DNA from 2 places in the Glaciimonas sp. CA11.2 genome. Region 1 is predicted to be linked to the other one. Evidence: predicted binding sites of a transcription regulator. Region 1 holds the regulator's gene; the other holds the start of a gene.
What was found. Region 1 encodes LexA, which represses DNA repair genes until DNA is damaged. Its sites were predicted from a motif close to ACTGTATNNNNATACAGT; they were not measured.

Region 1 (12,531 bases):
GCTCATTAGACCTCGATAGAAGAGCTGCGTTTCTGAGTAGTGAAATCTTTACTACGACAAATATAAAAAATGGATGAAGCGTATAAAAATACACATCATCCATTTTTTATAATGACGTTACCTCAAGTGTATCTAGCAAATTGCATCAGAAATAGTTTCGAACTAAAACCCCAGGACATCACGCTACTTCAATAACGTTTTGCATGAGTAAATCCTGATCGCCCAACACGACGATCAAATAAGATTTTTGCTCAACCGCGTTCGTTCAGCATAGGGAACTCACGTTGGTGCCATACTGGATATACTGGTGCCACATCACTGGCAAGATCCAGCAAGGCGACTTGTTCGACACTTAACTGCCAGCCAGTAGCGCCGATATTCTCAATCAGCTGTTTCTCGTCACGCGCGCCGATGATGACACTGGACACGGTCTCTCTTTGTAGTAGCCAGTTCAGCGCTATCTGTGGAATTGTCTTGCCGGACTCTTCGGCGATGGTATCGAGCGCATCAACGATACGAAAAAGCCGCTCCTCTTCGAAATGTGGCCCCGTCCCGGCAATGTCGTGCGCACGAGTGCCAGGCTTGGCAGGTTGATTGCGGCGTATCTTGCCGGTCAGCTTCCCCCAACCCAATGGGCTCCAAATCAGCGCACCGACCCCTTGATCCACGCCCAGCGGCATTAGCTCCCACTCATAGTCACGATTGAGCAGTGAGTAATAAACCTGATGCGCAACGTGCCGCGGATAGCCATAGCGCTCAGACACGGCGAGAGATTTCATCAGGTGCCAGCCAGAAAAATTCGATCCACCGATATAGCGTACCTTGCCCGATCGGACTAGCTGATCCAAGGTTGCCATGGTCTCTTCTACTGGCGTATTGTTATCTTGACCGTGTAACTGAAGAAGATCGATGTGATCCGTACCGAGGCGTTTCAATGAATTCTCGACCGCTTCGACCAGATGCTGACGCGACGAACCGAAATCGTTTGCTCCATCACCCACCGGAAAGGTGGCCTTGGTTGAAATGAGCAAACGACTACGCTTACCCTTAATCGCTTCGCCCAATATCTGTTCGGACATACCATCTGAATATACGTCGGCGGTATCAAACATCGATACCCCGTGCTCCAGGCAAACGTCGATCAGGCGCGCCGCGCCGCTCGTATCCGTACTTCCCCATGCTTTAAAAAAATCATTGCTGCCACCAAAGGTTGCGGTGCCAAAGCTAAGTGCAGGCACACGCAGGCCTGATTTACCGAGTCGTCGATGTTCCATGTTGTTTTCCAATGTTCAAAATATACGGATTTATTTTATGATCAAAACAGACCATTTACCGCTAAGATTGCGGGTATGCGGCGATGTATTCGCCTTAGGAAAATATATCTTGTGTAACATCTTTGAATTGTAGCATCCTAGGAAAAATGATGAATTCGACGGCAACTGAATCGTTCTGCCACGGGGCAATCAGCACAGGCGGCGTTCGCCCTACGAAGTAATAGTTGTTCAGCTCTCGCAACAGCGAACTTATCTTGGAAAATTGCTCACCAAAACGAGCCTTGTGTGGAACCGGCGACACAATGTTACCCGAACCTTCTAATTGCTTTGACGATCTTATTGTGCCTCACATTTGACTGCCATTCCCTATAGCAACCAACTTATAAGGCCTGACCTATACTACGTTGTTGCCACACTGTCAGAGTCATCAATCATGGCTATTAGCGCTAAATACGATCTCATTATCCCGCAACATATATTTCTCAAAGGAGACGCATCATGCCAACCTATCAGGTCTATACATCCCATCATTGCCTCACCGTTCCCGTAAAAGCCAGCGTCGCCCGAGCAATCACCCGTGCCCACAGCGAAGTGACGGGAGCAGACAATTTCTTTGCACAAGTGATGTTCACTGAAAAAGCTGCGGAGGACTACTATCTTGGTGGCCATCCGTTACAAGCCAATCATCTGTTCGTTCATGGCGTCATACGAGCTCGCAGCCTCGAGCTCAAAAAAGTACTTATAGAAAAATTGGTGAGCGAAATAGCCAATGCGGCGTCATTACATCAGCGATACATCTGGGTCTATTTATCAGATTTGCCACCAGATATGATGGTGGAGTTTGGTCATGTGCTTCCGCAGCCGGGGGAAGAAGCCGCATGGGCCAATATGCTCACGGTCGAGGACCGAGAATATATGCATAGTACAGACTATCTTGGACAGGATAACCCTTGATCAAAGATCACCAAGTTGCGTTGTTCTCGTCGATTTGACCGTAAAAATAATTTTTGAAATAACCACCTCGGCCGCACTGCAACCAGAAAAGCATCAACGCAATTTAACCTCGGTTTGATTATGCCCACATTTTATCCGTCATGCGTTCAACGGCATTCGAGTCTAAATTTACCTTTTGTCTGGATCAATACAGCTAAAATAACGTGTCTCTGTGAACGGAAGCGGGCCATGCGAATCTATCTGCATGGCCCGTTATATAGCTCTGTAACTTCACTCACTGATCATGGTTTTATAAAAATTGCTTACCGATCCACCAGGCAATTGCGGCAATAAATGCCGAGGCCGGAATCGTAAAAATCCAGGCCCAAACAATATTACTCGCAACACCCCATCGGACTGCCGACATTTTGCGCGACGCGCCAACGCCGACAATCGCACCGGTAATTGTGTGAGTAGTAGATACCGGCACACCCAAAATGGTCGCCATAAACAGAGTAATAGCACCGCCTGTTTCGGCACAAAACCCACCAACCGGCTTCAGCTTGGTGATTTTTTGTCCCATCGTTTTAACAATACGCCAGCCACCGAAAAGTGTTCCGAGACTAATAGCGCTATAACAAGATAAAATCACCCACCAAGGCGGCAATGAATCAGAGCCGTTTGAAACACCAGCCGCGATCAATAGCATCCAAATGACACCGATAGTTTTTTGTGCGTCATTACCGCCGTGACCGAGGCTATACATAGAAGCGGACACCAATTGCAAACGACGGAACCACTTATCGACCTTGCGTGGCGTTGAGCGTACAAAAATCCAGGACACCAGCACCATCATAATCGAGCCGAAAACAAATCCAAGCAACGGTGACAGAACAATAAAAGCGATAGTTTTAATGAGGCCAGAAGAAATCAACGCGCCCGTACCCGCTTTAGCTACTGCCGCACCAACCAAACCACCAATCAGCGCGTGCGACGACGACGAGGGAATTCCATAGTACCAAGTTAAAATATTCCAACAAATAGCGCCGATCAGTGCGCCGAACACAACGTAATGGTCGACCACTTCAGCGTGAATGGTGCCCTTTCCGACCGTGGCAGCGACATGTAGCTGGAAAACCGCGATCGCTACAAAGTTAAACACTGCGGCCATTGCGACAGCCTGTTGCGGCTTCAAAACACCTGTGGAGACCACCGTGGCGATAGCATTCGCGGCGTCATGAAAGCCGTTCATAAAGTCGAACACTAACGCCAGCGCAACAAGGAAAGCAAGAACGTAAATACTGATATGAAGAGTTTGCATGGAAAATTGAGTCGTTTTAAATACATCGAGGTGGCACGATAAGTATTGACACTTATTATCGTAGACGGCAGCTGAGTTAGCTGCCCCACCATGGCTCAGCACGTTATTTCAACCGTGCTGTGGCGAAAAACCTTAGGCGTTTTCTACGATGATGCCTTCAATGATGTTGGCGACGTCTTCACAACGATCCGTCACTGTTTCCAAAATTTCATAAATTGCTTTTAATTTAATCAACGTACGTACATCCGGTTCGTCGCGGAAAAGCTTTGACATCGCGGCACGCATGACATGATCCGCATCTGACTCGAGACGATCAATCTCTGCACAAATTTCCAGAATTTTTGTCGAGTTGTCCATGTTGTGTAGTAAAGCTACCGCTGACTTTACTTTTTCTGCACAAGCTAAACATAATTCTGCCAGGCGCTTTGCCTCGGGCGTAATTGCCTTAATATCGTAAAGCGAGATCGTCTGTGCTGCATCCTCTAATAAATCAAGGATGTCATCCATACGCGTGATCAGTTTATGGATATCGTCACGATCAATTGGCGTAATGAACGTCTTGTGCAGCATATCAATCGCTGCATAAGTAATCTTGTCGGCTTGTTTTTCGATGCTTTCAATGGCGTGGACCCGAATTTCCAGATCGTCGAAATTGGTCATCAATGCCACCATTTCTTTCGCACCCTTTACGCACAACTCGGCATGTTGGTTAAAGAGCTCAAAGAATTTGCCCTCGGTGGGCATCAATCGTGCAAACATATTTTCTCTCTCTTCTTCATTAAATCTGGATTAAATCTGTGCTGTAATACAAGGAACTCGTCAATCTAATGCCTGTTACCTGGCAGCAAAAATGATGCATCAATAAACATTACAACGTTATGCCAAGGCATTAGTCTCCACCCTGCGGAGCGGCAAGGCCACCGGCATAGTTCTCAAATTTTGTGTATTGTCCAAGAAACGTCAGTCTCAAGCTACCAATTGGTCCATTACGTTGTTTACCAACAATGATTTCCGCTGTACCTTTTTCCTGAGAGTCAGGGTTGTACACTTCATCACGATAAATAAACAAAATAACATCAGCATCCTGTTCAATCGCACCTGATTCACGCAAGTCTGACATGATCGGACGTTTATTTGGACGTTGCTCCAAGGAGCGATTCAACTGAGATAACGCGATCACCGGGCACTGTAATTCTTTCGCCAAGCCTTTTAAATTTCGTGATATTTCAGAAATTTCAGTAGCACGATTTTCACCTGCCGTATTCCCTGACATCAACTGCAAGTAATCGATGATGATCAATCCTAACTTACCGCACTGTCGAGATAACCGGCGCGCACGCGCCCGAAGTTCCATTGAGCTTAAGGCTGGCGTTTCATCAATATATAGCTGTGCATCATTCATTTTTTGGATTGCATGCGTCAAGCGTGGCCAATCCTCATCATTCAGTCGTCCCGTACGCAGACGATGCTGATCAAGTCGACCAACAGAGCCCAGCATACGCATCGCTAATTGCGTGCCGCCCATTTCCATAGAGAACACGGCAACTGGCAGTCCACTCTCTATAGCGACAGTCTCACCAATATTGATAGAAAACGCCGTTTTTCCCATCGATGGGCGGCCAGCAACAATAATAAGGTCGCCAGGCTGCAAGCCAGATGTCATTTTATCAAGATCAGCAAAGCCGGTTGGTACCCCGGTAATTTCGCTTTGATTGTCGCGGCTATATAGTTCGTCAATGCGCTCGACAACCTGAGTCAATAAAGGTTGGATTTCTTGAAAACCTTGTGCGCCACGCGAACCCTCTTCGGCAATAGCAAAAATCTTCGACTCAGCCTCATCCAGCATCTGCTTCACTTCTTTGCCCTGCGGACTGAAAGCCTGGCCCGATATTTCATCTGCCACTGTAATCAACTTACGCAAGATGCCACGGTCGCGCACAATTTCGGCATAGCGGCGAATATTAGCGGCCGAGGGCGTATTTTGAGCCAGCGCATTGAGATAAGTCAAACCGCCGACCTCCTCTGCCTTGCCGGTACTACCAAGCGACTCAAATACGGTAATGACATCCGCTGGTCTGGAGTTATTGATCAACTTGACGATATGTTGAAAAATAATGCGATGGTCGTACCGATAGAAGTCGTCTGCACGAACGAAATCGGCGATTCTATCCCAAGCGGCATTATCGAGAAGCAACCCGCCCAAAACGGATTGCTCCGCTTCGATTGAATGGGGTGGTACGCGTAGTGAATCTAACTGTGGATCTGAAGGTGGCATGGCGCGAATTATACCTGCTTACAAGTTTAGCTCTGTTGCAGTAAACCAAAAAAAGGACAATAAAAAAGCCGGGAGAACCCGGCTTTTTAACATTTCAACAAATACTCGTAGCGCACTCAATCAAATTAAGCGTGCTCGCCGATCACAGCAACAGTCACGTCAACCAGGACGTCAGTGTGCAAAGATACAGCAACGGCGTGGTCGCCAACGATCTTCAAAGGACCGACTGGCAAACGCACTTGCGATTTTTCAACAGCAAAACCTTGCTTGGTCAACGCCTCAGCGATATCAGCATTGGTAACAGAACCGAACAAACGGCCATCAACACCTGATTTTTGCGAAATCTTCACCGTCAAACCGTTCAATTTTTCGCCTTGCGCTTGGGCGGCTGCCAATTTAGCAGCTGCAGTTTTTTCCAGCTCTGCGCGTTTAACTTCAAATTCAGCAATTGCTGAAGTTGTAGCACGGCGAGCAAGACGTTGTGGAATTAGAAAGTTACGTGCATAACCATCTTTTACACGAACGACTTCACCAAGATTGCCGACATTAACGACTTTTTCTAACAGAATAATTTGCATGTTTTTCTCCTATTTCAAGTCGTCAATTAAACGTTGTGCAGATCGGTGTAAGGCAACAACGCAAGGAAACGCGCGCGTTTGATCGCGGTGTCAACTTGACGTTGGTAAATTGCCTTAGTACCTGTCAGGCGTGCTGGCATAATTTTGCCATTTTCCTGAACAAAATCTTTCAACGTATCGACGTCTTTGTAATCAACGCTAGCAACGTGTGCTGCTGTGAAACGACAAAACTTTTTACGCTTGAACAGCGGGTTTTGTTGTTGACGCTTGTTTTTCAGTTTGCTTTTATCGAACTTTTTACCGAATGCCATTTGAGGCTCCTGTATAAATAATTAGGCCGCAGTTTCAGCTGCAGCAAATTCAGTGATGTGAAATACCAGACTTTTACCGTTGCGACTCTTGCGTGCCAAAAATCCTGTGAACCAGTACTGACCACCCAATACCGTCTGATTGAATCGCCCCGATATCTCGCCTATGGCAAGAGCGGCAATTTCGAACTCAACCTGACGTTGGATACCCGCTTCATGTGGTGACGAACGACTCAGCAATATTGCTGAAACGATCGGGATACCCGCTGGCGTATAACGCAATACTTCGCGCTCTGCGATTTCGGCAACCAATTGAAGCGCGTTGTTGAGTTGATTCACTCCGGTCTATTTGGAAAATGGTGACGCAATGAATGCAAGTTAATCGGCAAAATTAGGCGGCTGCCGGGGCTGATGCTGGCGCAGCTGGTGCTTCAGTACGATGGCTTTTAGCAGCATCTTCCTTTTGCACAGCCTTCATCATTGGCGATGGGCCAGTTTCAGCTTTTTTCAGCTTGACCGTCAGGTGACGCAAAACAGCATCATTGAACTTAAAGCCAGTTTCGATTTCGGTCAGTGTTTCGCTGTCGCATTCGATGTTCAAGCAAACATAGTGTGCTTTTGCCAATTTTTGGATCAGGTAAGCCAATTGACGGCGACCCCAATCTTCAACGCGATGAACGATACCGCCACGTGTAGTGACAATACCCTTATAGCGTTCGATCATTGCAGGCACTTGCTCGCTTTGATCCGGATGGACGATAAACACGATTTCATAATGACGCATGTAAGCTCCTTTTTGGACTGTTGAAAATAGCCCACCCCGGCGTCAAGACGAGTGTGGGAAGAGGAAAGTCGATAACTATACAGTGAAATCCTTCAAAACTCAATGCTCAATACACATGATCGTCATACAGACAAATAGATTGTCAAATTTACTTGCATTCAACTGAATACTGTACAAAAATACAGACTGTTTATATACACAGTTCGCCGGTGGCATAAATCGCAGCATGAACGCCATATTCTCGCACCAGCCCTTATTCGACAACCGCTATCAATATGATCAAATTAACTGCACGCCAACAACAAATACTTGATCTCATCAGGGATGCTATTGAGAACACGGGTTTCCCTCCGACTCGCGCTGAAATCGCATCCGAGTTAGGATTTCGCTCAGCCAATGCAGCTGAAGAGCATTTGCAGGCGCTTGCACGCAAAGGCGCCATCGAAATTTCGCCGGGGACGTCTCGCGGAATACGGCTTCTTGCAAAAGGCCCTAGCCCGACTAGTAAGCGCAATAATGATGACATCGGGCAGCAATTTACCTTACCCCATCCTGCATTAATGCAACTCAATCTTCCATTGGTGGGACGCGTGGCTGCCGGATCACCAATCCTGGCACAGGAACACGTTCAGGCACGATACAACATTGATCCTACCTTTTTTAGCGATAAACCGGATTACTTGCTGAAGGTACGCGGCATGTCTATGCGTGATGCCGGTATTCTTGATGGGGATCTACTAGCTGTCAAAAAAACGGAATCAGCGAGAAACGGTCAAATAGTCGTAGCACGACTGGGCGATGACGTCACCGTCAAGCGATACAAAAAAACTGGCTCTTCGATACAACTACTACCAGAAAATCCAGAATTTGAACCGATCATTGTCAGCGAAGATCAAGATGACTTTGCGTTAGAAGGCTTAGTGGTGGGATTAATGCGGAACTGGGGCTAATCCTTAAAAATGCAATTATCGGCTCGATCAGAGCTGATAATTGCAAGCGTATCAAGGCGCACTTTTTAATGAAGACGTAAGCTAATTAACCTAAATAGCGCATTTGAAAGCCCCTCTCAGGATGAAAAGCGGCATCTCTTAGCGTTAATCAAAACTACTCAAAAATTCCTTAATTACTTTTGAAGCAATAATTTTTAACACCCGGAAAAAATTTCTCCATCAATCAAGACGCCGCCGCTTAGTCAAAATCTGATTAGCGATACCGCGCAAAATATTCACCTCTTCAGTTTCCAACCCTGCGCGTGCAAACAAACGCTTCAGGCGTGGCATCAATTTTTTCGGATGTGCCGGATCGAGAAAATCGATTTCAATCAGTGCTTTTTCCAAATGGGCAAACATACCTTCAATCTCAATCAGATTAGCGGTATCGCCGTGAAATCCGATCTCGTCACTTGACTCACTCTCGCCAGGCGGTTGTTCAGCGCTAGCCGCGACCCGAAACTCATAAGCTAATACTTGCACCGCTTGCGATAAATTTAAGGAGGAATAATCGGGATTCGCCGGAATGTTAATTAATACATTACATTTCTCGACGATTTCATTCGGCAAACCATAGCGCTCGCTTCCAAATAATATTGCCCCAGTCAGGGTTTTATCTGTCGCTAGTTGCTCCGCCACCGCTCTTGGTGCCATCACAGGTGGAGAAAACTCGCGGAGGCGCGCACTTAGCGCAGCTGCATAATTGCACCCGATCAAGGCCTGTTCGACAGTCTCGACGATTCTGGCTGACGATAGAATATCTTGCGCACCGCTTGCTAATGCAATTGCCTCATCACGCTGTAAAACGTCCGGATAGCGGGGATTCACCAGGACCAGCTCGGAAAATCCCATTGTTTTAATAGCACGTGCAGCTGCGCCAACATTGCCGGGACTACTGGTATCAACCAGTACAAAGCGTAGGCGATTGAAAAGAGACGTGTTGGTTTTTGTCAGGTTCATTTAAAATAGCGTCATTCGCAGGTTAATTTTCAGGAAACGCTGATGTTTAGTGTCTTGGAGTATTAGCCGGGAGCCTGTCGGTCTGACCGGATCAAAGTGAAAAATGCACTGAACGAGGACAGATTTTGCCAGATTCGCAGCACCGATAGCCAGCTATTGGTCGAGAAACTGATGAAACATGACCTGACCAGATCATTTTTCAGCCGATTCCGCATAGCCCGTCAGGCCCTTGTTACCGTCAAGACGGCCTGCATCGCTCATTATTAATAATATAGGTTGGTTCTGTTCCCATTAGGCACAGTGCCGCCATTTTAACGGAACCGAATCCAGATATGCATCCTATGCTCAATACGGCCATCAAGGCCGCCCGTCGTGGTGCCGCAGTCATTTCGCGCGCCTCCTTCGATCTCGACCTGCTTCAGGTAGAAAAAAAAGCACATAACGATTTTGTCACTGAAGTTGATAAAAATGCCGAAGCGGCAATTATTGACATTTTGAAGAACGCCTATCCAGACCACGCCATATTGGCCGAAGAGTCCGGTGCGTCCGACAATCTACATGACGAAAACGAAAACGTCTGGATTATCGATCCAATCGATGGCACTACCAACTTCATCCATGGCTTTCCACAATACTGCGTGTCGATTGCGTTACAGCATCGTGGACAAATTACCCAAGCCGTCATCTATGACCCAACTCGTAATGATTTATTTACCGCTAGCAAGGGCGCTGGCGCTTACTTAAATGAAAAACGTATCCGTGTCAGCAAACGCACTCGCATTGCAGATGGCTTGATTGGAACCGGCTTTCCTTTCCGCGAGACCGAAGGGCCGGTCATGGACGAGTACATGAAAATGTTCCGCGTAATGACACAAAACTGCGCTGGTCTGCGCCGCCCCGGCTCGGCTGCGCTCGATCTGGCATACGTTGCAGCGGGTCGCCTGGATGGTTTTTTTGAAAAAGGTTTAAAACCGTGGGACATCGCGGCTGGTACTTTGCTGATTACGGAATCTGGCGGTATCGTCGGTAACTTTGTTGGGGATTCTGATTACCTCTACAAAGGCGACGTATTGGCTGGCAACCCTAAAATATTCGCACAATTGGTTAGTTTATTATCGCCATACGCAAAAAAGTAGAAAAAAACTGAATGGCATCCTATCCTAAAGATGAGGCCAGAATGTCACAAGGGAATAGGTTCAGGGATATCACTAAAGTGGCGTGATTTGAACCAACTGATCGACTCAAATGATCGACGCCTCTGACGGCATCATATGTTTTTATATGATGCCGTTTTCACATCAAAAGCGCCAAATGTTTTGTGATATTTAGCTGCCAATCACCGTGCGATGCGATGAAGGTCGATGGCAATTCAATCACTATTGAAAAACACTAACGATAAAAATTTCGCTACACTTTTAATGACTGAGAGAGAAATCCAAAAATTTCGAACGATGCCGCGCAAACGCGCGGTTTGTTGTTGTTCGCTGTTATACTTCTGCCTTATGCGGCCATTCACCAGTCAAGTGTCGCCGTAAGGGAGCGAGAAAAGTTTAGTTCAGAGGGCTTTTTAGCTGTCTCAACAATTGCTTGCTAGTTCCTGAATTCATTAATCCCGTTTGCCTGCGACTGGCGCCCGAGCGGCGACAGGCCGATATTCTTCTATTGAGCTTCCATGTTATTTTCTGAACTCGGCTTGTCCGATGCCATCGTTCGCGCTGTTACCGAGCACGGCTACACAACGCCTACTCCAATTCAAGCGCAAGCAATTCCTGCCGTGCTAGCTGGCGGAGATTTGCTTGCGGGCGCCCAAACCGGCACCGGAAAAACCGCTGGCTTCACCTTGCCCGTCCTGCACCGCCTGGCTACTTCGCCAACAAACCCGACTGGTTCCCATCGTCCAATTCGCGCACTGATTTTGACGCCGACTCGCGAACTCGCGGCACAAGTCGAAGAAAGCGTTCGTTTATACGGTAAATATTTGCCGTTAACTTCAGCGGTTATTTTTGGCGGTGTTGGCATTAATCCGCAAATCAAAATTTTGAAACATGGCGTTGATATCCTGGTGTGCACACCAGGCCGACTACTCGACCACATGCAACAAGGTACGGTTAATCTGACGCATGTTGAAATTTTGATCTTGGACGAAGCCGATCGTATGCTCGATATGGGTTTCATCCGCGACATTAAAAAAATTCTTGCCGTGCTACCGAAGAAACGTCAAAACTTATTGTTCTCCGCGACCTTCTCGGACGACATCAAGATATTGGCTGATAACTTGTTGAACTCACCAGCGATGATTGAAGTTGCCCGCCGCAACTCCACTGTCGAGGTCATCCAGCAAAAAATACATCCAGTTGATCGCGATAAAAAACATCCGTTACTAGCACATCTGATTAAGGCTCATTCTTGGCGCCAAGTGCTAGTGTTTACCCGCACTAAACATGGCGCAAACAAACTGGTCGAGCAACTTGGTAAAGACGGCATCAGCGGTATGGCAATTCATGGCAACAAAAGCCAATCTGCACGCACCAAAGCACTCGCCGAATTTAAAGACGGTAGTTTGCAGGTGTTGGTCGCTACCGACATTGCAGCACGTGGAATTGATATCGATCAACTGCCGCACGTGGTTAATTATGATCTACCAAATGTTCCCGAAGATTACGTCCATCGCATCGGTCGCACCGGTCGTGCTGGCGCCACTGGCGAAGCCGTATCATTGGTATGCGTGGATGAACATCAAATGTTGAAAGACATTGAAAAGCTGATCAAACGCGAATTGCCAAAAGAAATTATTGCCGGTTTTGAACCAGATCCACATGCACGCGCACAGCCGATTCAATTGCGTAGTGGTGGCGGTGGCGCAGGCAACGGCAATCGTGGCGGTGGCGGACGCACACAAGGTCAACGCACAGCTGGCAAAGCACCCGCCTCTGGCGCAAAACCAAACACGGGTCCGGCCAGAAGCAGCAATGCCAATTCGCAAGCTCGCCCTGCAGCACCGCATCGCTCAGGTGGCCGTGGTCGCTAAGTAGTCTTTATATTCTGTGGCTGTCACAATGGCCGCGTCATTTTTCCTACGAAAATGACGCGGCCATTTGTATATTAAATT
Region 2 (12,531 bases), 740 kb from region 1:
CACCACTGACAACCGATGCAAAACCACTGCTCACAGTGGACGTGTGGGAACACGCGTATTACATCGACTACCGCAATGCTCGTCCAAAATACCTGGAAGCATTCTGGGCATTGGCAAACTGGGATTTTGCTGCAGCGAATTTTGCTTAATTTCAATTGACCGAATAAGCTGAAGAACTGATTTGACGAATGAATTAATGGTAAACCAGAATTTATAAGTCAAACAAAAGCCGACTTCCCAGTCGGCTTTTTACTGCCAATTTCAGTTACAAAAAAAATGCGCAAGAGATTGCTATACTGGTCAGAGCAACCGGAGAAGAACGGCACAGCTATCGTAATTGATTACTGGCCTCGACATTTGCTCACCTGCTTCACTAAAAACGCTATGCGGATTTGCTAGACAACATTCATACTTCAGATCGCCAAACTCATTTTAATCCGTAAAACATCCATAGCTAAAATAGCATTTTTCTCATACGCGAGTAAGGCGCTTAGCCCCCGATAACACCGGTCAGGCGAGCCTTCCTGTATGCTTCATGTACGGAGGAAATATTTGCCTATGGATTTCAGCTTTTTGTCCGAGATACATCAGGGACCATTACGTTCGGGTCTGATCGCTCTTACTACCGCTTTCGTGGCATGCCTACTTGCCGCAATATTGCATCGCGCAGGAATTTTTCTGTTACGGCGTATAGCCGGTAATCGACCGTTTACGACCAATGCAACCATCATCGCGTTTCGTGCGAGTCAGGTTTGCATGCTGCTATTCGCGATCCGAATAGTGCTAACCGGCGCGCCGGAAGATACGCCATGGCTAGTGCCTTTGTCTTACCTGACCTCAGTCGGCCTCATTCTTGCACTTACCTGGCTCGCCATGCAATGCATCAAGGCGGTCACTGTCACCGTAGTCAATCGCAACCCAGCCGACGTGATCGACAATCTAAAGGCGCGTCGAATCCTGACGCAAACCCGCGTACTGGCGCGCAGCGCACATTTTATCGTTGGCCTGCTCGGACTTGGTTTCGTCCTACTCACCTTGCCCGGAGCCAAACAATTTGGCGCAAGCTTGTTAGCATCTGCGGGCGTGGCTGGGTTGGTCGCCGGTATGGCGGCGCGACCGGTTCTTGGTAATTTTATTGCAGGACTACAAATAGCGTTTTCCCAGCCAATACGAATCGATGATGTTCTCATCGTCAAAGGCGAATGGGGACGCGTAGAAGAAATTACCGGCACTTTTGTTGTGATACGCATCTGGGATGAACGTCGCATGATCGTGCCACTACAATGGTTCATCGAGAACCCATTTGAAAACTGGACACATAATTCCTCCACAATTCTCGGCACCGTTTTTTTGTGGCTGGATTTTGTAGTGCCGGTACCAGCATTACGCGTCGAATTTGAACGCATTTGCAAGTCCTCGCCGTTATGGGATGGCCGGGTCTGTGTGCTCCACATAACAGATGTCAACGAACGGGCGATGCAAGTTCGTCTACTCACAAGCGCCCAAGATTCTGGTACCGCTTTCGATTTACGTTGCATCATCCGTGAAGAAATGATTTCCTTCATCGCCGCTCATTATCCACAGGCATTACCGCGCCTACGCACCGCACTTGATCCGATTGAAGTGAAATCGTCTGGCCGAAACAACACCGATCCGCTTGATACGATCATTGATGGGCCGCCACAGCAACAAAGCGATCAAATTGCACCCATTCGCTAGTCAACAAAAGCCATCGATTCAATAGCCTGGAAGACAGATCCCTTGTAAATGAGAAACCACGGTAATAGTAGCGTGGGCTAAATATAGAAAGTGGGTGCCATGGAAAGTCGGAAGATTAAACGCTCTTATGATGACCGGGATTGTTGCAGCAAATCCCATTCTGATTATCGTCGTTCCATGATGACTTAAGAATCAGGCTACAAAAATTGATGCGTTTATAAGTGGGATCTTTAAGTGCCAGTACATCGGCCTTGATATTGCCGAAAGTTGTCTCCGGTTTATGACGGGTACCTTTAGCAAAAGCATCAATAATATTATCTTTAAAATGCAGACCACGCGGATGCGCTTGCACAATCTGGTTTCGCTGCGCATCGGTAAAATCGCTATAGGCAAAACCCAGCACATCCATTTCGACACCCGCCGTGACCAGTGCCACAACAGGTTTCTTGTATTGTGTAATTCCCGGCGTAGTATGCAATGCGATGGCGTCCCACACCTGCTCAATATCAGCCTCGCCAATACCGTATCCCTTTAAAAAATCACGTGCGGCGTTTGCGCCATCCACTTCGAAGCGGTCATGTTTGCTACTATATGTCTCGATGAGCCCCATATCATGGAACATGGCGCCGATGTAAAGCAGTTCTGGATCGTACTTCAGCTTTTTGCGCTCTCCAGTCAATGCGCCAAATAAAAATACCCGAGTCGAATGATGAAACAATAAATCCGTTTCAGTGTCTCGAACCAGTTGCGTTGCGTCCCGCGCCATCCGGCTATCAGGAACGTGGATACCTGCGATAAAATTGCTCATAAAATTCTCCAGATCGCACTGCGCTGATCAAGGCAGCGACAATGCGTTGTTCAAATAAAAAGTGGCCGACAATCATCACAACAGATACAAAAGACACCATAGTCGTGACAATTACACGCGATCAAATGTGGCAGAAGTCAGCCATTCCTTGCGCGCCTGACTCTCTTAATGCTAGCGTGCAATGCAGTTCACTTTAATGGGAAGAATGCTTCGGTACAATGCGGAGCATGCGTTGAACACAGCCAACCGCACGCCTTATCCAGCCATCACCGATACTATGATTTCATGTAGTATTTCGTTCGGTAGCCAAAAAACTTTCGGACGTGGCGTGGCGTCCCCACCGACAATCAGCTACAAAATGATCTGAAAGTGCGATATTTCGCGACGCCGCCGCTCTACGTCCGACCGGCTATTTGACTCACTCAAGGGTATCTTCGATGCGAACTATTGCCATTGCGATTTTTTCTGGTGTTCAAGCGCTTGATGTTGCCGGACCGCTCGATGTTTTTGTTGAGGCAAATAATTTCGTTTCTCCCGGTAACGGCTATGCGATAACATTAGTAAGCGCAACCAAGGATGCCGTGCGCGCTTCGAACGGCATGCGTTTGCTTGCGGATGTAACGTTTGCCGAAGCCAACGGCCCCTATAACACCGCGTTAGTAGCAGGTGGACCCAAGCTACCAATTGACGCACCAGATTCGCAGCTAATCGCATGGTTAATTAATGTCGCTTCACGCTGCGAACGCTTTGGATCGATATGCACGGGTGCCTTTGCACTTGGCCACGCAGGGCTGATCAATGATCGCCATGTCACGACACACTGGCAAAATGCACCGCAATTAGCGCAACAATTTCCGCGTGCGCGGGTTCAACTTGATCGTATATACATTCGCGATGGAAATCTGCTAACCTCCGCTGGTGTGACGGCAGGGATTGATGGTGCGCTGGCATTAGTAGCAGAAGATCACGGTCCAAAGATCGCACTTGCGGTAGCAAAGCGCCTGGTCGTGTTTGCTCAGCGTCGGGGTGGTCAATCTCAGTTTAGTCCTTTCCTCGTTGCTCCCACAGACGATACATCGCCAGTCGCCAAGGTACAAATCTATGTGATGGAGCATATTAGAGAACGCTTTACGGTCGAAAAACTCGCCGAAGTGGCTGGTATGAGCACACGTCATTTTGCGCGTATGTTTTTGCAATTGACAAGCGTGACACCACATGAGTTTGTCGAACGCGCACGCGTAGATACGGCCCGCTATTTTCTTGAAAGTACCGATGACGCGCTGAAGGCGGTCGCATACGATTGTGGTTTTGGCAATGCTGATCGCATGCGCATTGTATTTAACAAGCGCCTCGGCGTAGCACCTCATGCATATCGGGCGAATTTTAGAAAGAATAGTCCTGATTAAGTGAATGGTTCGTAGACATCAAAGCAAATGCGACTGTCACTTTCTTACGCACTGCCTTGATACTTCAATCTTTGTTATCTGACGACTGACATCACTTCGCAGTCATGCAGATTCCGCCATCTAGACGAATGACTTCGCCGTTAAGATAAGCGTTTTCGACAATTGTGTTTACCAACCCGGCAAATTCTGCCGGCTTACCCATACGCGCTGCAAACGGTACTGTCTTACCCAGCGCATCTTGCACTTCGGTTGGCATACCCAACAACATCGGCGTTTCCATAATGCGAGGCGCAATAGCCATCACCCGAATACCAAAACGTGCCAATTCACAAGCCACGCAGCAGAAGACACCACTATCAAGGAGATAACGTTTCATTTACCCCCTTCAGCCACCATCAAAAATTCACGGCAATAATTACCTAGCCGACAAGTCTATCAGAAATGGCAACTGCATTCTCATTGGGTTTGCATGAAAGTCAAGCTGTAAAACATTCCAGTTTCCGATGCTAGGCTTGAGCAGCAAGCTTAGGCGTGGTTCATAGCTACTCCAAAAAATTAAGTGAATCGACAAAATTTTTCTTAAGTTTAAGTTTAAGTTTCAGGCATTCAAGATTAATTTCTTAAGCGAGGAGTGAAGAATGACCACAACTTCCATAATAATTGCTCAACTTTCTGATTTTACAGTTGTCATGCCTCATGCCACTTATGATCAGGATGATATCTTATGTTGGCTGGCGGCTGCCCATGCGCGCGTGGAGACTCTACGGACACCGAAGGAAAATGGAGAAATTAAAGAATCATGGGATCAACTTAATTCTAAAATGCGCAAGAGTTTTGAGCTCTTCGGTTGTAAAAAATCGCGGATTTCCACTCGCTCTTTTGATGTCCTCGATGTAGGAAATATTAAGTGGGATGAATTGCGCTTATACAACTTGAATTTGCCTCAGGGAGATATTCCTACAACTTCCCTTTATGGAAAAGACATGGGGCAAAGAACGAAATTTTTCCGAGAAAGATCGCGCTCTCTTTTTCATAGATTTTTCCCTCAAGAGTCTCATCCACCTGAACATATTATTCATGTGAGTTGTACCGGCTACTTTTCACCGAGTCCGGCTCAAAGTCTCGTAAATCTTAATAGATGGATGAAAAAAACAAATGTCACCCATGCCTATCATATGGGTTGTTATGCTTCCATTCCCAGTATTCGCCTCGCCGAAGGGTTGCTATCGGCATTGCAAAAAAAGAAAAATTCCCCATCAGCGGGCGTTAATACGATCGACATTGTTCATACAGAAATGTGCAGTCTTCATGTCAATCTTACTGATCACTCACCAGAGCAAATAGTGATTCAAAGCCTTTTTGCGGATGGCCATATAAAATATTCTTTGCAGCCATTTGATGCTGAATCGAAGAATACTTTGGCACTCATCGTGATCAAGGAAGAAATCATTGAAGACACAGAAGAACTGATGACATGGTCACCTGATAGTTGGGGGATGACAATGACGCTTTCCAGAGAGGTTCCTAAAAAAATAGCCAAGCATGTTTTGACTTTTGTTTCTGAAATGCTTAGTGAGGCTCAGCTTCCCATAAAAGAAATTTTTCAAAATGGTATTTTTGCCATTCATCCTGGAGGTCCAAAAATAATTGATTCGGTTCAGTCTTTGCTCGGATTAAGGGAAGATCAGGTTCAACATAGCCAAGAAATTCTTTTTTCTCGCGGGAATATGTCTTCGGCGACTCTTCCCCACATTTGGAAAAATTTAGTAGAGGATGCAACTATATCTAGCGGGAAAATCATTGTTTCCCTCGCCTTTGGCCCAGGTTTGACAATATTTGGTTCTGTGATGAGAAAATCCTGATTTGCCGGAATAGCGTTCTGGCGCAGACTCCCACGAAATGTTGGCGTCTGGTTTCAATTTTTCCAGGCGATGATGAAGACTGCCATAACTGACATTTTGCTAAAACTGCTCCCTTGATTTTTTTAAGCAGCCTCTTTTGGAATAAAGACCATCATGCCGGCTCGATCTCGCCTATTTTTTGTGAACTGCAAAGACATGGAAGGCTTCTCGGCAGGCTATTTAAAATCCCAAACGGCTGTGGATCGAACAGAGTCGCCCAATTTGGAAAATCCGTAGACTGCCGCTTTTGAGAAAATAAATTCAGAAACGCGTAAAAGCTGTCTTTTAACCTGATCAGGAAAATCTATGGATATCTCAAAGCGGAGCTACCAAAAAGAATTGCTCGACGGTGACGGGATTGCCTTTAAAGATATTGAAAAGACTATGCAGGAACTGGATTTCATCAATACGTGGCTCGGCGGTCACGCTATCAGCCTATCCGGGCTTAAGCAATTATTAAACAACAGAAAACGGGTGACTATTTGCGAGATCGGCTGCGGTGGCGGTGACAACCTGAGGGTACTCAGCAAGTACTGCAAGCAGCGGCAGATCGAGGTGAGCGTAACCGGTATTGATAGTAATGCGTATTGTATAGAAGTAGCCCGGGGGAAATGGCAGGGAGAAAATGCAAAGTGGATACACTCGGATTACCAAGATGTTCTTTTCGGTGAAGAAAAGCCGGATATCATTTTTTCTTCTTTGTTCTGCCACCACTTTACGGATGAGGACTTGGTGTTCATGTTAGGGTGGATGAGAGGAAAAGCAAGAGTCGGCTGGTATATCAACGATTTGCACCGACACCGTATAGCGTATTACGCCATACGGTGGTTGACCGGATGGTTGTCAAGCTCTTATCTGGTAAAAAATGATGCCCCGGTATCCGTCCTGCGGGGTTTTACGCAAAGGGATTGGGAGAAAATACTGTTTGAGGCTGGCGCCGATCCTTACACCATACAATGGAAATGGGCGTTCCGGTGGTTGATAGTGAGCAGGACAGAAAATGAACGTTGAACGTTCTGAGTCGAACAATGCCAATCCATATGATGTAGCCATCGCGGGCGGAGGGCTGGCCGGCCTGGCTCTTTCTATTCAATTAGTCAGAGAGGGCTATTCCGTGGCTCTTTTCGAAAAAGAAACCTATCCTTTTCATAAGGTCTGTGGGGAATATATCTCCATGGAGAGCTGGGAGTTTCTGGAAGAGTTAGGGCAGCCTCTCAATGACTGGAACCTGCCTATCATTCGGAAGGTATTGATCTCGGCACCCAATGGGGCCTCGATCGAGCAGGAATTGCCGCTTGGGGGCTTTGGCATAAGCAGACATAAAATAGATGCGGCGTTGGCTGTCTTCGCACAGACCAGCGGGGTGGTTTTATATGAGGCCACCAAGGTGATGGATATTGCCTTTGAAAAGTCTTTATTCCATATTCAGACCTCTGCAGGAAATTTCCAGGCAAAGGTTATCTGCGGAACGTTTGGGAAGCGCAGCAATCTCGATGTAAAGTGGAAACGAGCTTTCACTCTGAAAAAATCTACGAAACTGAATAATTATATTGGCGTGAAATACCATGTGCGAGCGAATCTCAATGCGGACGTAATTGCCCTGCATAATTTTAAGGATGGGTATTGCGGCATTTCGAAAATAGAGGATGACCGTTATTGTCTCTGCTACATGACCACGGCTGAAAATTTGCACTTGAGTGGCAACTCAATTCCGCTCATGGAAAAGAATATCTTGCAAAAGAACCCTTTTTTAAAAAAGGTATTTTCTTCAATGGAGGATTGTTATGAGCGGCCTCTTACTATTTCCCAGATCAGTTTTGAGAAAAAAAACCAGGCAGAAAATCATATATTGTTCATAGGTGATGCCGCTGGCATGATTTCTCCGTTATGTGGCAATGGGATGAGCATGTCGCTACATGGCACCCAGATCGCCTTCAGATGCATAGATGCTTTTTTACAGAATCATGTTACCCGGCATCAAATGGAGCAGCAATATGTGGATCAATGGAAAACGCAGTTCGGCAGGCGACTTTGGGTGGGACGGCAGTTACAACGTTGCTTTGGTAACGAGTCTCGCACCAATTTTTTGATACACGCTTTGAAACCTTTTCCTAAATTGTTCTCATCTTTGATCCGGCAGACACACGGACAATCTTTTTAGCATCCGGCCTGCAATGGGGAATATCAACAGACACCGAAACCGATCTTTTGCGTATTGTATTTAAGTGGCATCGGCGTGGCGCCCAACGCATATCGGGCAAGTGTCCGAATAAAGAGTCTTTATTAATGACATCAAAGCAAATGCGACTATCCATTTCCTTCGCACTGCCTTGATGCTTCAATCTTTGTTATCTGACGACTGGTATCACTTCGCAGTCATCCGGATTCCGCCATCTAGACGAATGACTTCGCCGTTAAGATAAGCGTTTTCGACAATTGTTTTTACCAACCCGGCAAATTCTGCCGGCTTACCCATACGCGCTGGAAACGGTACTGTCTTACCCAGCGCATCTTGCACTTCGGTTGGCATACCCAACAACATCGGCGTTTCCATAATGCCCGGCGCAATAGTCATCACACGAATACCAAAACGTGCCAATTCGCGTGCCACCGGCAACGTCAACGCCACGACACCGCCTTTGGACGACGCATAAGCGGCTTGACCAATCTGACCGTCAAACGCTGCAACTGAAGCAGTGTTGATGATCACGCCGCGTTCACCGTCTGCATTCGGTTCAGTCTTACTAATGGCTTCTGCTGCCAAACGCAGCATATTGAATGTGCCGATTAAATTAATCTGAATTACACGGGCGAAATCATCGAAACCGTGTGGACCTTCTTTACCGAGTACTTTTTTAGCCGGTGCGACACCCGCACAATTGACCAAGCCGTGCAATCCACCAAACACTGACACCGCCGCATTGACCGCCGCCTGAGCACTCGCTTCATTGCTAACGTCGGTCACGACAAAATGTGCACGGCTGCCAAGTTCACTGGCTAACGCGGTACCAGCTTCCTGATTCAGATCAGCAATAACAACCTGCCCGCCTTCTTGAATGATCATGCGTGCAGTTGCTGCGCCGAGGCCGGAACCGCCACCGCTGATGAGAAAACATTTATCTTTAATTTGCATATAACCCTCTTTTGTAGATTTTCATTAGTCAAACGTTTAAAAATTAGATGTCATCACCGGCTAAGCTGGGAAGGCACGACTGAGTTAAATGACCTCATTCACTTTGCTCCTTTGCAACTATCCGAGGTATTCGCGCTGTCTGGGTATCCCGATTCGGCCAAATGCTCCTAAGGTGCGCACCTGAACTGCTGAGCTGCACTGTTCCTCGTGCACTTTTCCTCATGCACCGCTCCACTTGTGCTCGCGATATTACCGCGATCCTGACTTGTCTTTCTCTATTTTTTGATTGATCTGCATAAAACCGTGCAGCTTTCCCGTTCAGATGTTAAAAGCTCTCCCTAAAATCCACTTCTAACAGGCTCACAGCCGACTATGCTGAGGAAAACAATAAAGGATAAAAATACAACATTTAACTTAACAAATGCCGTCCTATTTTAATTTAACGCTATAAACAAAAATGCCCTCCCTGAACAACCGTCGGGGAGAGCATCTTGTGACCTATGAGATTTGCCAGCTCACATTAACTAAGCGACGCCATTAGTTACCCTGCTTTTTAGAGATCGCATTCGCCACCACCAACGCTGTCATATTGACCACCCTGCGTACGGTAGCGGAAGGTGTCAGAACATGCACCGCCGCCGCCGCACCCAATAATACCGGGCCAACTGTGACGCCCTGTCCACCGGTCATCTTCAATACATTGAACAGGATATTGGCCGAATCCAGATTTGGCATGATCAACACATTAGCGTTTCCGGTCAGTGTCGATTTTGGCAGATATTGGGCACGGATATCTGCGCTCAATGCTGCGTCGCCGTGCATTTCACCATCGGATTCCACATCCGGCATGCGCGCGGCGAATACGTTTCTTGCTGCGCGCATCTTCAAAGCCGATGGGCGAGTGCTGGAGCCGAACATGGAATGCGACAAAAATGCCACTTTTGGCGGCACGCCAAAACGCCGTACTTCTTCAACCGCCATGGCGGCAATGTCCGCTAATTGTTCGGCAGTCGGATCATCGTTGACGGAGGTGTCAGCAATGAAGAGCGTGTGCCGATCCAGCACTAATCCGTTGAGCGTGGCAAAGCCTTTCGCGCCTTCACGCAAACCAATGATGTCGCCAACATGTTCCAGATGACCATCGAAGCGTCCGACCAAGCCGCACAACATACCGTCTGCATCACCTAGTTTGACCAGCATTGCCGCGATAATCGTGTTGGAACGACGCAGCATGGATTTGGCCATTTCCGGCGTGACGCCATCACGCGCCTTGAGTTCGTGGTATGCCTCCCAATATTGACGAAAGCGTGCATCGTCTTCCGGATTGACCAGCTCGAAATCCCGGCCGACTTTAAGCCGCAAACCGGCGCGCTCGATACGTGCCTCGATCACAGCCGGACGGCCGATCAAAATAGGACGGACCAATTTTTCTTCCAACGCGATTTGCACTGCACGCAAGACCCGTTCGTCCTCACCCTCGGCATAGACGATACGCTGGGGGTCAAGACGCGCAGCTTCAAAGACTGGACGCATAAACATGCCGGTATGGGTAACAAAGCGTGTCAATGACTGGCGATAGGCGACCATATCCTTGATTGGTCGTGTGGCCACACCGGATTCTTCGGCTGCGCGTGCGACTGCTGGCGCGATACGCAAAATCAACCGTGAATCAAAAGGTTTCGGAATAATGTATTCCGGCCCAAAACGCAGTTCTTGCCCTGCGTATGCGCTCGCTACTTCTTCGCTAATCTCGGCTTTCGCCAGATCGGCAATTTCACGTACACAAGCGATTTTCATTGCCTCAGTAATCCGCGTTGCGCCGCAATCCAACGCGCCACGAAAGATGTACGGGAAGCACAAAACGTTATTCACCTGATTCGGATAATCCGAACGGCCAGTTGCGATAATACAATCCGGACGTGCAGCTAATGCCAATTCCGGACGAATTTCCGGCTCCGGATTTGCCAGCGCCAAAATGATCGGCTGCGTACCCATCGTCTTGACCATCTCTGGCGTCAAGACGCCAGCCGCGGAACAACCCAAAAACACATCCGCACCTTTAATGGCGTCGGCCAAAGTCCGGGCTGAAGTTTTTCTGACATAACGCTGCTTTGATTCATCGAGTTTATCTTCGCGCGCATCGTGTATGACGCCGCGAGAATCGCAGACGAACATATTCTCACGCTGTACACCAAGCTCAACCATCAGGTCCAGACAAGCAATGGCGGCAGCACCAGCGCCAGACGCCACCAGCTTAATCTCGCCGATATTCTTATTAACCAGTTCCAATCCGTTTAACAACGCAGCAGCGGAGATAATTGCGGTGCCATGTTGGTCGTCATGAAACACCGGAATGTTCATCCGTTCACGTAGTTTTTTTTCAATGTAGAAACATTCTGGCGCCTTGATGTCTTCCAGGTTGATGCCGCCTAACGTCGGTTCCAACGCAGCGATCATCTCGACCAGTTTGTCAGGATCACGTTCTGCCAATTCGATGTCAAACACATCAATACCAGCAAAAGTTTGAAACAAACACGCCTTACCTTCCATCACCGGCTTACTCGCCAATGGACCGATGTCACCCAAACCAAGCACCGCAGTGCCGTTAGTGATAACGCCCACCAAATTAGCGCGCGATGTAAAGTCAACCGCCAATTCCGGATTCTCTTCAATCGCCAGACAGGCGTATGCAACGCCGGGCGAATAAGCCAGCGACAAATCGCGCTGATTCGACAACGGCTTAGTCGGAACAACCTTAATTTTTCCGCGCGAAGGGCTGCGGTGATACTCAAGCGCATCTTCGCGCAGTGCCTGTTCGGCGGGTGACAAAGTCTTGTCTTTAGTCATGATATGTCTCCAAAATAGGTGAAAAATGTCTCAAAGAAAATATATCAATACGACGGTCAACGTCGAAATTGGTGATCCGTCACGGCGCCATTAGCCATAACCGTTGGCGATCGGCGCGATTATTCTTGTGCTCGAAATGATAGCCCAAACGTGGACAAATTAAACGTTAAAGAATAATTTTTTAACCACCTCAACTTACACCACAATGGCCACCTCAATGCACACCAAAATGCGTGCCACAAACAAAAAGGCCTGCAAATTGCAGGCCTCTTATAAAAGCATGCCTTACGGACATGCAGCATCTTAACAAATCTTAGACCACCTATTCAAAACACGCTGATTCAACCATTTTTTTCTTACATTAATTGATAACATTAAGTCTGTTGCGACGCAACATTATGTATTCATGACAACCTCTTGTGGCTGCTGAATCAGTAATGTTTCATAACTCCATCTGGTCCAGCAAGCCGATACACCAAGCCGCGCTGCATTCGCACGGATCTTTGGTTTATGGATCGCGACCTTAATCTCTTCCAGCATTGGATAGTCACGAAACGATAAGCTTGCAACCTCTGACGCCAGGGTTTCCAGCAAGCATGTATGCGGCTTTTCCTGCATAAACGTGGATAACAAGGTGCAGTATTGGTCATAGTCGATAATCGAATCAGCATGATCGCTTTGTTGTCCTTGTTGCCGACCAGGCCGGTAAGACATTTC

Region 2: a site for LexA is predicted at 4,414-4,431, ahead of RGU75_RS14970 (3-oxoacyl-[acyl-carrier-protein] synthase III C-terminal domain-containing protein). Genes of this name have one in related genera too.

Annotation. Positions count from the first base shown of each region.
Region 1 covers NZ_JAVIWL010000001.1:4,202,532-4,215,062, reverse strand. Annotated here, with positions in the region: gene RGU75_RS18290 (DHA2 family efflux MFS transporter permease subunit) at 1-9, shown strand, start outside; gene RGU75_RS18285 (aldo/keto reductase) at 252-1,274, opposite strand; gene RGU75_RS18280 (tautomerase family protein) at 1,773-2,228, shown strand; gene RGU75_RS18275 (inorganic phosphate transporter) at 2,518-3,528, opposite strand; gene RGU75_RS18270 (DUF47 domain-containing protein) at 3,661-4,287, opposite strand; gene RGU75_RS18265 (replicative DNA helicase) at 4,418-5,803, opposite strand; gene rplI (50S ribosomal protein L9) at 5,929-6,381, opposite strand; gene rpsR (30S ribosomal protein S18) at 6,408-6,692, opposite strand; gene priB (primosomal replication protein N) at 6,714-7,028, opposite strand; gene rpsF (30S ribosomal protein S6) at 7,081-7,473, opposite strand; gene lexA (transcriptional repressor LexA) at 7,749-8,423, shown strand; gene RGU75_RS18235 (RNA methyltransferase) at 8,643-9,422, opposite strand; gene RGU75_RS18230 (inositol monophosphatase family protein) at 9,755-10,558, shown strand; gene RGU75_RS18225 (DEAD/DEAH box helicase) at 11,095-12,450, shown strand.
Region 2 covers NZ_JAVIWL010000001.1:3,458,541-3,471,071, reverse strand. Annotated here, with positions in the region: gene sodB (superoxide dismutase [Fe]) at 1-149, shown strand, start outside; gene RGU75_RS14990 (mechanosensitive ion channel family protein) at 559-1,719, shown strand; gene RGU75_RS14985 (HD domain-containing protein) at 1,835-2,527, opposite strand; gene RGU75_RS14980 (GlxA family transcriptional regulator) at 2,965-3,933, shown strand; partial or broken gene RGU75_RS14975 (SDR family oxidoreductase) at 4,025-4,270, opposite strand; gene RGU75_RS14970 (3-oxoacyl-[acyl-carrier-protein] synthase III C-terminal domain-containing protein) at 4,572-5,795, shown strand; gene RGU75_RS14965 (methyltransferase domain-containing protein) at 6,141-6,845, shown strand; gene RGU75_RS14960 (NAD(P)/FAD-dependent oxidoreductase) at 6,835-7,995, shown strand; gene RGU75_RS14955 (SDR family NAD(P)-dependent oxidoreductase) at 8,200-8,967, opposite strand; gene RGU75_RS14950 (NADP-dependent malic enzyme) at 9,505-11,814, opposite strand; gene RGU75_RS14945 (dihydroneopterin aldolase) at 12,211-12,531, opposite strand, start outside.